Regions from separate parts of the Verrucosispora sp. WMMD1129 genome, predicted to be linked through region 2. Evidence: riboswitches for the same ligand, from Rfam matches in the RefSeq annotation. Region 2 holds a riboswitch; the other holds the start of a gene.
The links. Region 2 has a riboswitch for thiamine pyrophosphate ahead of O7624_RS22645 (ECF transporter S component). Riboswitches for the same ligand answer to the same signal wherever they lie in the genome.

Region 1 (6,299 bases), 620 kb from region 2:
GCGGGTGCCGTAGAGGTCACCCGCCGCGGTGGGCAGCCGCAGCGAACCGTCGGCGAGGGAGTACGACTCGGTCCCGCGCACCACGCCGGTCCACCGCTGACGATCAAGGGAGGTGCCGGTGAACTCGTCGGACCGCAGTTGCCCCGGCTCTGCCTGGCAGGGATTGCCCGCCCCGTCGACCCGGATCGGCACGCTTGCCTGCCCCCGCGCGCCCCGGCTGTCGGTGACCGTCAGGGTGGCGGTGTAGCTGCCCGGCGTGGTGTACGTGTGGGTGGCGCTGAGCGTGTCCGCGCTCTCACCGTCGCCGAAGTCCCAGGCGTACGTCAGGGGGGTGTCCCCGTCCGGATCGGTCGCCGTACCGGTGAAGGCCACGGCCAGTGGCCCGGTCCCGCTGGTCGGGGTGGCCGAGGCGGTGACCGTCGGTGGGGCGTTGCCGCTCACCCCGGGGCCCACGAAGTCCATCCAGTTGACGTTGAACAGGGTGCCGGAGCCGCCGTTCGGGTCCCGGGCGACGAAGTACAACGCGCCCTCCGCGGCGGCGCCGTTGGGTATCTGCGCGGTGATGTCGGTGTACGTCTGCCACCCTCCGGTACCGGTCACGTTGGCGGTGGTGATCAGTGGTCCGTCCGCGGCTCCGGCGCGTACCTCGATCCGGCCGCCGGAGGTGGCCGAGGCGACCCGGAACTGGATCGAGGTGACGCCGGTCAGGCTGGCCGGACTCACCGACCACCAGTCGCCGTCCTCGATGAATCCGATGTTCTGCCCACCGCCGGCGGTGTCACCTGTGGTCTCCCGCTCCACCCCGGCGGTGCCGCCCCCGGTGGCGCCCGTCACCCGCCCGGTGGCGGAGTAGTACTCGGCCTCCTTGCGTTTCGGCTGAAGGACCACAAGCGCCCGGCCGGTCTGCGGCTCGGCCCCGTCGGACCCGCCCTGGTCGGTGTAGGTCGCCTCCAGCACGGTGAAGACGTTCGCCTCCGCCCCGTGGCCGTCGGCGAGCTGGGTCTGCACCGTGCCGGTGCAGCCGGTGTGCCGCTCCAGCGGGTGGGCGTGCTCGTCGTGGCCGAGCAGGACCTGGAGTTCGACCTCGTCGCAGTCGATCGTCCCGTCCTCCGGGTCGGTGACCTTGACGGTGTAGGCGACCTGGTCACCCCAGGCGAAGAAGCCACCGTCCGGCGGGAACTCGATGGTCACGGTCGGTGCCGTGTTGCCGACGGTGATCGGCACGTTCGCAACCGCGCTCCGTCCCGCCGGGTTGGTCACCCGCAGCTGCGCCGTGTAACTCCCGGACTGGGTGTACGTGTGGGTCGGGTTGGCCTGGGTGGAGGTGCCGCCGTCGCCGAACGTCCAGGCGTAGGTGAGCGCTCCGCCGTCGGGGTCGCGTGAGCCGGCGCTGGAGAAGGTGACGGCGAGCGGTGGCGCTCCGGAGGTGGGGTTCGCCGAGGCGACCGCGATCGGGGCGCGGGCACCGGCCGTGTAGTCGATCCGGTAGACGCCGGAGTTGTCGTTGTTGCCGCCGAAGCCGCTGCCCCACTCGATCAGGTACAGCGCGCCGTCGGGGCCGAACTCGAAGTCCATCGGCCGGACGAAGGTCATCTGGTCGAGGATCCGGTTGATGTCGACAAGGGACTTGCCGTCCCGGCTGACCTGCATGGTGTACATCCGCGACTGGTTCCACTCGCCGAACATGGCCTTGCCGTCGAAGTACGCCGGCCACTGGCGGCGGGACGAGATGGTCGGGTCGTACCGGTAGACCGGTCCGGCCATGGGCGCTCCACCGCCGCCGATCTCCGGGTACCGGGAGTCACCGCCGTAGCCGTAGTCGACGGTGGCCGGGATGGCCGCCGGCAGGTTGGTCAGACCGGTGTTGTTGGGGGAGTTGTTCACCGGCGCGGCGCAGTTGAACTTCGATCCGCTCGGGCCGGACGGGAACTGGTAGTCGTTGTACGCCTGATTCGACCCGTGGCAGTACGGCCAGCCGAAGTTGCCGGGCCGGTCGACGATGTTCCACTCCACCAGTCCCGCCGGGCCCCGGTTCGGGTTGCTGGTGGTGGCGTCCGGGCCGTAGTCGGCGACGTAGAGCACGTCGGTGACCGGGTCGATGCCGATCCGGAACGGGTTGCGCAGACCCATCGCGTAGATCTCCGGCCGGGTCCGCGCGGTGCCCGGGGCGAACAGGTTGCCGGCCGGAATGGTGTACGTCCCGTCGGCCTGCGGCCGGATCCGGAGCACCTTTCCGCGCAGGTCGTTTGTGTTTCCGGCGGTGCGCTGCGAGTCGTAGTCAGACCGGCCGGAGCGCTCGTCCAACGGGCTGTAGCCACCGGACTCGAAGGGGTTGGTGTTGTCCCCGGTGGCCAGGTACAGGTTGCCGGCCGAGTCGAAGGTCATCGTCCCGCCCATGTGGCAGCAGGTGTTGCGCTGCGTGGGCACCTCCAGGACGACCCGCTCGCTCGACGGGTTGATCGTGTCTCCGGTGACTGTGAACCGGGACAGGTGGTTGCGGGAGCCACCCGCGCTCGGGGCGTAGTAGAGCCAGACCCACCCGTTGCTGGCGAAGTTGGGGTCGAGCCGGATGCCCAGCAGGCCGTCCTCGTTGCCGGCGAAGACGCTCAGCCGCAGCGCGGTGACCGTCTGGCCGGTGTCCGGCTTGATGATCTGCACCCGGCCGTCGCGCTCGATGTAGAACACCCGCCCGTCGGGGGCGATGTCCAGCTCCATCGGGTTGCTGGTGTTGCTGTCCAGCGTCACCTTCTCGAAGCTGGCGGCCCGGCCGGCACCGCAGTCGGCGTGCACCACCCCGGCAGCGGTCTGGATACCACCGAGCAGGTGTTGCCGGAACTCGGCGTTGGCGAAGGAATCCTGGGTGTGCCCGCCACCTGTGTACCAGGACCGGCCACCGTCGAAGTTCTGGCACCAGGCGATCGGGTGGTCGTGCCCCATCGCTCCGCTGCCCGGGCTGTAGCTGCGCTCGTCGAGCGAGGCCAGCACCTGCACCTGACGGGCGCGGGGGTTGGTGCGGAAGTTGTACCACTCGTCGTATCGGGACCACCGCTCCGGCAGGTGCCGGGTCGACTCGTGGGTGGTGTCCTCGACCTTCACCGTCGCCGTCTGGTTGGCCGGGTGGTTGTTGAAGTAGGCACCGACCAGTTGGCCGTACCAGGCCCAGTCGTACTCGGTGTCCGACGCGGCGTGCACGCCGACGTATCCGCCACCGGCGCGGATGTAGCGCTCGAAGGCCGCCTGCTGGCTGGCGTTGAGCACGTCACCGGTTGTCGACAACCAGATGACCGCCTGGAACCTGGCGAGGTTGGTGTCGGTGAAGGCGGCGCTGTCCTCGGTGGTGGTGACGGTGAACCCGTTCGCCGTGCCGAGTTGCTGGATCGCGCTGATGCCGGCCGGGATCGAGTCGTGTCGGAATCCGGCGGTCTTGGAGAAGACCAGGACGGAGAACGGCTCCACCGCCGCCGCGGCGACCGGAACGGTTGGGCGGGCGGCCTGAGCGGCGGCGGGGCCGGTGATCGGGGCCGGTGCGGCGGCCAGGATGAGTGCAAGGGCGAGTAGCGCCATGGTGACTGCGGCGAGCGGGGCTCGGCGCCGACTGAGTCGGGGCACGAAGATCTCCTCTGTCCGTGGGACGGTTCGGAGTGGACGGCGGTGGTCACTCCCGTCGGTCCGACCGCCCATACCTGACGAGCGAGGTCTGGGTGCCGACTCAGCCGATCCGATCACTCAATTTGCGTTAGTGAATCTAGTTTCGAGCAAGGTGGAGCCTTGTAACGTTTTGGTAACGGGGCCTTTCCTATTGGTGTGAGTCACTGCATATCCGGCCTTTTTCCGGCCGCTGTGCTGCCGCGAGTCCGTTCAGCAGGCCGTGGCGGAGTCGGCATGACCGGGTGGCCCGCGCCGCCACCGGCGGCGCGGGACGGGCTTGGCGGAGCCGGCGAAACGACGTACGGTGACACCCAACGAACCCACGGGAGCCCGGTGTACCGGGCTGAGAGGGGGGCTGTGAGCCCCCGACCGTCGAACCTGATCCGGGTAATGCCGGCGCAGGGAGGAGTGTTGCCGTGCCGTCCCTGGGACGACTGCATCTGATCACCGACACCCGAGCCGGGCGGGATCCGCTCACCGTGCTCCGTGCCGTGCTTCCGGTGGCCCACACCCAGCTGGTGGTGCAGGTCCGCGTGGAGGACAGCGCGACCGACCGGCAGGCGTACGAGCTGACCCGGCAGGTGTTGGCACTCGGTGCGCCGTACGGAGTGCCCTGCCTGGTCAACGACCGACTGCACGTGGCACTGGCCACCGGCGCCGCCGGCGGCCACGTCGGTGCCGACGACCTGCCCGTGGCGGCGGCCCGGGAGGTGCTCGGACCGGCGGCGGTGCTGGGCGCCACCGCGCGGGAACCGGCAACCGCGCTCGCGGCGGTAACCGCCGGGGCGAGCTACCTGGGGGTGGGGCCGTGCCGCGCCACCGCCACAAAGGACGGGCTGCCACCGCCGATCGGTGTGGCAGGTGTCCGGGCGGTGGCCGAGGCGGTCGAGGTGCCGGTGATCGCCATCGGTGGGGTGACGGCGGCGGACGTGCCCGAGTTGCGGGCCGCCGGCGCGTACGGGGTGGCGGTGGTCGGTGCGCTCTCCGGAGCCACCGATCCCGCCCGCGCCGCCGCCGAGCTGGTTCGGGCGCTGACATGACCGGCCGCCCCGCCACCACCAACGTGGTGTCGCAGCGCCGGCCCGATGTGGCCGTCGTGGGGGGCGGGCCGATCGGGTGGGCGGTCGCCTGGCGGTGCGCGGCGCGCGGGTTGCGCGTGGTCGTGCACGATCCGGCACCCGGGTCGGGCGCCTCGCACGTGGCTGCCGGCATGCTGGCACCGGTCGCCGAGGCGTACTTCGGCGAGCGGGAGCTGACCGCCCTGCTTACCGAGTCGGCCGGCCGCTGGCCCGGGTTCGCCGCCGAACTGACCGAGGTGACCGGCACCGACATCGGCTACCGGACCGAGGGCACCCTGATGGTCGGGCTGACCGTCGACGACCTGGCCGAGGCGCGTCGGCTCTGGGCGTACCAGCAGGAGCTGGGGTTGCCGGTGACGCCGCTGCGCCCGTCGCCGCTGCGCGACCGCGAGCCGGCGCTGGCGCCCCGGGTGCGCGGCGGCGCGCTCGCCGCCACCGACCATCAGGTCGACCCGCGCCGGCTGGTACCGGCGCTGCGGCTGGCGGCGGAGCGGGCGGGAGCGGTGCTGGTCACCGAGCCGGTGCGCCGGCTGTCCGACGTCACGGCCGGCGCGACGGTGGTCGCCGCCGGCTGCGGCAGCGCGGCCCTGACCGGCCTTCCGGTCCGTCCGGTCAAGGGACAGGTGCTGCGGCTGCGCGCGCCGGATGGCGGGCCGCCAGGCTTTCGGCACGTGATCCGGGGGTACGCCGATGGCGAGCACGTCTACCTGGTGCCGCGCGACAGCGGTGAGGTGGTCGTCGGCGCGACCGTCGAGGAGCGCTCCGACCTGGACGTCTCCGCCGGAGCGGTGCTGCGGCTGCTGCGGGCCGCCGTCGATCTGCTGCCCGAGATCGCCGAGTACGACCTGGTGGAGACGCTGGCGGGGCTGCGCCCAGGCACACCGGACAATGCGCCGATCCTGGGCCCGTTGCCAGGGCACCCGGACGTCCTGGTCGCCACCGGCCACCACCGGCACGGGATCGTGCTGACCCCGGTCACCGCCGACCTGATCACCGATCTGGTCACCGGGGAGGGCAACTCCGACACACTGCTGGCGCCCTTCCGGCCGGACCGGTTCGCCGACCCGCCCGGCGGCGTGGGCGCACCGGTTGCTGGCACTTTTCCGCACTCGACGGAGGACAACTCGTGGAACTGACGGTGAACGGTGCCGGGCGCAGCCTGCCGGACGGACTGACCGTGGCCGACCTGGTCCGCGACATCACCGGCCAACAGCGCGGTGTCGCGGTGGCGGTCAACGGTGAGGTGGTGCCGCGTACCGGTTGGCCGGCGACGGTGCTGCGCGGCGGCGACCGGGTCGAGGTGCTCAGCGCCGCCCAGGGCGGGTGAGTCGGATGGACAGCGAATCGAGCGCCTTCGAGCTGGGCGGTGTGCGGTTCAACTCCCGGCTGATCCTCGGTACCGGCGGAGCGGCCAACCTGCACGTGCTGGAGCAGGCGATCCGGGCGTCCGGCACCGAGCTGGTCACCCTGGCGCTGCGCCGGGTCGAAACGGTGTCCGGCGGCTCGGGCGGTCTGCTGGACCTGCTCGACCGGTGTGGGGTGCGGCTGTTGCCCAACACCGCCGGCTGCTAC
Region 2 (6,299 bases):
CGTTGCGTCCGGGGTGCACGAAGACGGTGGCGTGCTCGGCGGCCGGGATGTTCCACTCCAAGCCCTGGTAGATCAGCAGATCCTTGAGCCGGGAGCGGGCGGCGACGATGTCCGGGTTGACCTTCTCCACGCCGATCTTCGCGTGCGTAGCGCTGCCGTGGTCGGTGACGACCATCCAGTCCAGGCCGTACGCCCGCGCGTGCCGGGCCTGGTCGATCACCCGGTACATGGCGTCGGAGCTGTACTGCGTGTGGATGTGGTGGTCGCCCGCGAGCCAGTGGAACCCGCCGGTCCTGCCGTGGTCCCCGCCGGGCCCGTGACCGTGGTCATGGCCACCGGCCACCGCCGGGGTGCCGGTCGCCAGCACGGTGGTGGCCGCGCCGGCACCGAGCAGGCCGGCGTTACGCAGGAAACCGCGCCGGTTCAGGTCGGCCGGCGGCAGGTCGCTGTCAGGAATGGACAGGTCGAGCGCCGGGGGCACGTCGGTACCGCTGGCGGCGTCGTGGTCGTGGTGGTGCGCGTGGCCGTGGCCCATCTGCTGCTCCAGATTGATCGAGGAGTCGTCGCAGGCCAATCTGGTCGTAGCGGGGGAACGCGGCGTGTCACCTTCGCGGCGAACATGCGAACATGCGATCCCGACCATGTGTGGTGTCGGCCGGGTCCGTCGCTGACCCGGTCCGCTTCGACGCGTGGCGGCGGGGTCAGCCGACCAGCGGGCGGAAGACGCCGAGTGCCACGCTGACGGCGAGCGCGGCCCCGGCGGTCGCCGTCGCGCCGACGACGAGCAGCCAGTCGGCCGTGACGAAACGCTGTCGGCGGGCGAAGGTGCGCGGCATGCCGCTGTCGAAGCCTCGGGCGTCCATCGCCACCGCGAGCCGGGTGCCCCGCCGGATCGCCCCGACCAGCAGCGTGAACGCCGTCGAGACGAACAGCCGTAGTCGGGCCACCGGGTTGCGCCCAGCCTCGACTCCGCGCGCCCGGCGCGCCATGGTGATCATCTGCCACTCCTGGCCGAGCAGCGGCACCAACCGGAACGCCGCCAACGCGCCGATCGCGAACCGGGCGGGTGCCCTGGCGTTCTGCACCAGCGCGTCGGCCAGGTCCGTCGGGTCGGTGGTGGCGAAGACGATCACGCCGGGCAACGCCACCGCGAACAGCCGCAGTACCAGGCCGAGCGCGGTGACCAGCACCCCCGAGGTCACCACGACCGGCCCCGCGTCGAGCAGCACCCGACCCGACCGGTCGGCGGCGAAGAGCACAAGCGTGACCAGGATGCCGCCGCCGGCGGCCAGCAGCGGCCAGGCCCGCCGGGCCAGCAGCCCGGGGTGCACCCCGAAAAGCGGCAGCACCGCCAGCTCCACGGCGATCGCGATGGCCGGCGTGACCGGGTCCAGCGTGGCCATCAGCGGAAACGCGAACAACATCGCGGCTGCCAGTTTGGCCACCGGATTTCGCCGGGCCAGCGGCGCGCCCGGCCGGGCGATCGGCTCCAGGGTGATCATGGCCGTGCCGGTCCCGTGTCGGGCGGAGCGAGGGCCAGCGTACGGTCGGCCAACGCGGCCACGAAGTCGGCGTCATGGGTGACGGTGACCAGGCCGTGTCCGGCGTCGCGCAGGTCGGCGTGGAGATCCACCAGCTCGCGCCAGGTGCGCCGGTCCTGGCCGAAGGTGGGTTCGTCGCAGATGAGCAGGCGGGGCGCGGTGGCCAGGGCGGTCGCCACGCTCAGCCGCCGCGCCTCGCCGCCGGAGAGGGTGTACGGGTTGGCGGCGGCGAGCCGATCCAGCCGCAGCCGGCTCAACAGTTCCGTCACGCGGTCGTGCACCGCCGATTCGGACGCCCCGGTCCGCCTCGGCCCCAGGGCCAGCTCGTCGAAGACCGTGCCGGTGACGAACTGGTGCTCGGGATTCTGGAACACCGAGCCGATCCGGCGGGTCAGCGCCGGTGCCCGCCATCGGTGCGGTGCGGTGCGCGAGTCCGTTCCGGCCAGTTCCGGGCTGGCCGTCAGCCGCCCGGTGCCGGGCCGGAGGAGTCCGCCGAGCAGCAGCGCCAGGGTGGACTTCCCGGCGCCGTTCGGTCCGAGCACCGCGAGCGCCTCGCCGGCTCGTACGGTCAGGTCGGTGGCGGCCAGCCGGGGTGGCTGGCCGAGGTGTTCGGCGGTGAGCAGCACCTCGCCGGCCGGGCCGGCGGCCCGGCGTGGCGGGATCTCCCGGCCGGGCACCCAGACCCCCTCGGCGGCGAGGGCGTCGCCGTGCGCGGCGAAGACCGCCTCCGGTGGGCCGTCGGCGCGGACCCCGCCGCCGGGTTCGAGCACCACCACCCGGTCTACCAGGGGCAGCGCTTCGGCGACCCGGTGCTCGACCAGGATCAGGGTGGTGTCGGCGTCCACCGCCCGGGTGAGCGCCGCGCGGATCAGGGCGGCACCCGCGGGGTCGAGGTTGGCGGTGGGTTCGTCCAGCAGCAGCAGGCCGGGACGCAGCGCCAGCACGCCGGCCAGGGCGAGGCGCTGTTGTTCGCCGCCGGAGAGCGCCGCGGTGGGTCGGTCCCTCGGGTACGGGAAGCCCACCCGGTGCAGCGCCTCGTCCACCCGCGGCCAGATCTGTCCGGCCGGCACGCCCCGGTTCTCCAGCCCGAACGCCACGTCGTCGCCGCTGCGGGCCATGACGAGCTGGGACTGTGGGTCCTGGAAGACGATGCCGACCCGGTCCCGGGCCTCGTCGACCGGCCGGCCGTCGATCTCGATGCTGCCCTCGTGTTCCCCGGAGTCCTCGGGCAGCAGGCCGGCCAGCGCCGCCAGCAACGTGCTCTTCCCGGCCCCGGACGCCCCCAACAGCAGCACCTTCTCGCCGCGCTCCACCCGCAGCTCGACCCCGCGCACCGCCCAGTCACGCCTCCCGGCATGCCGCCACCCAAACCCCCGTACCCACACCCCCTCACCCATCCCGCCTTCCTTTCTTCCTGACGGTTGCTGTGGAGATCGACACTGCCGGGGAGGTCAGACCAGGGGGCGTTCGCGGGCGGCGGGGAAGCGGTCGAGGACGCCGGTGCGGGCCAGGGCGCGGGTCAGGGCGTGCGCGCCGGCGCCGGCGATGACGGTGGCGCTGACGACGGTGAGCGCGGCATAGGGCAGGCGGTAGGTGGCGATGTCGCGTTCGGCGTTCCAGTAGACGAAGTCGAAGATTGCCGCGCTGAGGCCGGTCAGCGCACCGGCCAGCAGGGCGACCGGCAGCCGGTAGGAGCGGTACCGGAAGGCGGCGAAGGCCAACTCGGCGCCGACACCCTGCATCAGGCCCTGCAACAGGACGATGGTGCCCCACTGGCTGCCCAGCAGGGCCGAGATGATCGCGGCCAGCAGTTCGCAGTACAGCGCGGCGCCGGGCTTGCGGATGACCAGGCCGCCGAGCACGGCCGGCACCAGCCAGACACCGTAGATGAGGGTCTGTGCCGGCGGGAAGAAGCTGAAGGCGCCCTCGGTGGCGCTCCACACCACGCCCCAGGCCCAGAAGATGACGCCGAAGGCGACGGCGATGACCGATGCCACCACGATGTCGATGGTGCGCCAGCGGTTGCTGTCGGTGGTTTGCACGATGATTGCTCCCAGTCCAGATGCGAACCAGGCAAGACGCACGCCCCGGCCGGCGGCGCCGAACGGTGGCGGGCTGGAGGTGGACCGAACTCCCTGCGCTGGCATTACCCAGATCAGGTACGGAGGGTCTGCGGGCGGACCCGCACTCTCAGCGCTGTGCGCTCCCCTGTCGGAGGTGTTGTCTGTCCCGCCGACGCTAACACCACGGAAGATCCACCGGCAATGTGATCTCCCCAGGTCACGACGGTTACTCGCATCCGATTGGTCCGGTGGCCGGGGGCTCCCGGAAGTTTGGCCAATCTGTGACATCCATCGACGTCATCCGCGCCGGACGGTAATCTCAGTCCGCCGATCCGCCACGGCCGAAGGGTGACGGGTGACCACAGACACTGACCGGGCCGTGCCGGGCGAACCGGAGCCCCGATCCTCGGCCGGGGGCGTCGACATCGAAACGCGCCCACCGGAGCCTGCCGGTGGCGAGCCACCCAGGCGCCGGCTCGGTGACCGGATCGGCTCGGTGGAGATTCTCGCGGCGCTGCTGATCATCCTGATCATCTTTCGGGAGCCGATCGCCGCCGCCCTGGACGATCCCCGCATCCAGACCTGGACCACCGTCTTCGTCTCGATCATGGTGCAGGCAGTGCCGTTCCTGGCCTTCGGAGTGCTGCTCTCCGCCGTGATCGCGGTCTTCGTGCCCCGATCCTTCTGGGCGAAGGCGTTGCCCCGGCACCCGGCGTTGGCGGTGCCGGCAGCCAGCGCGGCCGGGGTGGTGCTGCCGGGCTGCGAGTGCGGTTCGGTACCGATCGCCGGGTCACTGATCCGGCGGGGCGTGACCCCGGCCGCCGCGCTGGCGTTTCTGCTCGCCGCCCCGGCTGTCAACCCGATCGTGCTCACCGCCACGGCGGTCGCCTTCCCGAACAACCCCGAGATGGTCCTTGCCCGGGGCGTCGCCAGCCTGATCGTCGCCATGATCATGGGGTGGCTCTGGCTGCGGCTCGGGCGCACCGAGTGGATCAGGATGCCGCGCCGCCCGGAGCTGGACGACGCGTCCCGGGGCCGGGCCTTCTGGGCCGCCGTCCGCCACGACGTCACTCACGCCGGTGGTTTCCTGGTACTCGGCGCGATGGCCGCCGCAAGCATCAACGTACTGGTGCCGGAGCGGTGGTTGCAGACCCTCGCCGACAACGCGTGGCTGTCGATCCTGGCGCTGGCGCTGCTCGCCGTGCTGCTCTCGCTCTGCTCGGAGGCTGACGCCTTCGTCGCTGCCTCGCTGTCCCAGTTCTCGCTCACGTCCCGACTGGTCTTCCTGGTGGTGGGGCCGATGGTCGATCTCAAGCTGATCTCGATGCAGGCCGGTGTGTTCGGCCGCCGCTTCGCCTTCCGGTTCGCGCCGACCACCTTCGCGGTGGCCGTGCTGGTCGCCGTCGGCGCCGGGGCGGTGCTGCTGTGAACCGGCAGGCGCAGGCGGTGATCCTGCTGCTGCTCGGCGGCGCGGTGATCCGGGCCAGCGTCACCGACCTCTACCTGCGCTACGTCAAGGAGGGCCTGCGTCCCTTCCTGATCGCCGCCGGCCTGCTGCTGGTCGCCGCCGCGATCATGACGCTCTGGTACGAGCTGCGCCCGCCAGCCCCCCGCGCGCTGGCCCCCGCCGACGGTCCCACCGTAGGCCCCGACCGCCCCGACGGGCACGACGGGCACGGGCACGCCCACCACGAGCCGCGGGTCGGTTGGCTGCTGATCCTGCCCGTGCTCGGCCTGCTGCTGGTCGCCCCGCCGGCCCTCGGGTCGTACGCGGCGGGTCAGGCCGGCACGGCGTTGAGCAGCCAACAGCAGTCGGACTACCCGCCGCTGCCCGAGGGGGACCCGGTGCAGGTCAGCGTCCTGGACTACGCCTCCCGGGCGCTGTTCGACCGGGGCACGTCGATCGGCGATCGGCGGGTTCAGCTCACCGGCTTCATTGCCACCGGCGCGGACGGCCAGCCGATCCTGGCCCGGATGGTGCTGTCCTGCTGCGCCGCCGACGGCCGACCGGTCAAGCTCGGGTTGACCGGCGACGTACCGGCCGGGCTGCCCGACGACAGTTGGGTCGAGGTGACCGGCCGCTACAGCGATCGACTCGGCCGGGATCCGGTGAACGACGCGGAGATCCCCTACCTTGAGGTCGAGTCCTGGCGGCAGGTGCCTGTCCCCAAGCGTCCGTACGACTGACGTCGCGCCACCCCCTGCGAGATTGGTGCCCGCTGCGGGCTTGACCCTGACGCTGCGTCAGCCCTCCATGCTGATCGGCATGACGATCCCGGCGACGACCAGTGAGCTTCAGGGGCCCGCGATCCGGGTGCGGGGCCTGGCGAAGTCGTACCAGAAGCTGCACGTGCTGCGTGGCGTGGATTTCGAGGTCGCGCGGGGGAGCATCTTCGCCCTGCTCGGCTCGAACGGCGCGGGCAAGACCACGGTGGTGAAGATCCTTTCCACGCTGCTCAAGGCCGACGCGGGCACCGCACACGTCAACGGCTTCGACGTCGCGACGCGGGCGGCCGACGTGCGCGAGTCCATCAGCCTCACCGGGCAGTTCGCGGCGGTCGACGAGATCCTCACCGGGCGCGAGAACCTCGTCCTCGTCGCCAGGCTGCGGCACCTCAAGGCACCCGGCGCGATCGCGGACGAGCTGTTGAAGCGCTTCGCATTGACCGAGGCGGGTGCCCGCAGGGTGGCGACG

Region 1: another riboswitch for thiamine pyrophosphate. It lies ahead of thiE (thiamine phosphate synthase); the one in region 2 lies ahead of O7624_RS22645 (ECF transporter S component).

The regions. Positions count from the first base shown of each region.
Region 1 covers NZ_CP120741.1:4,229,179-4,235,477, forward strand. The annotation lists gene O7624_RS19775 (ThuA domain-containing protein) at 1-3,609, opposite strand, end outside; TPP riboswitch at 3,961-4,070, shown strand; gene thiE (thiamine phosphate synthase) at 4,065-4,688, shown strand; gene thiO (glycine oxidase ThiO) at 4,685-5,863, shown strand; gene thiS (sulfur carrier protein ThiS) at 5,854-6,054, shown strand; gene O7624_RS19795 (thiazole synthase) at 6,060-6,299, shown strand, end outside.
Region 2 covers NZ_CP120741.1:4,852,911-4,859,209, forward strand. The annotation lists gene O7624_RS22630 (PHP domain-containing protein) at 1-535, opposite strand, end outside; gene O7624_RS22635 (energy-coupling factor transporter transmembrane component T) at 702-1,502, opposite strand; gene O7624_RS22640 (ABC transporter ATP-binding protein) at 1,499-2,938, opposite strand; gene O7624_RS22645 (ECF transporter S component) at 2,993-3,583, opposite strand; TPP riboswitch at 3,656-3,761, opposite strand; gene O7624_RS22650 (permease) at 4,092-5,033, shown strand; gene O7624_RS22655 (TIGR03943 family protein) at 5,030-5,791, shown strand; gene O7624_RS22660 (ATP-binding cassette domain-containing protein) at 5,871-6,299, shown strand, end outside.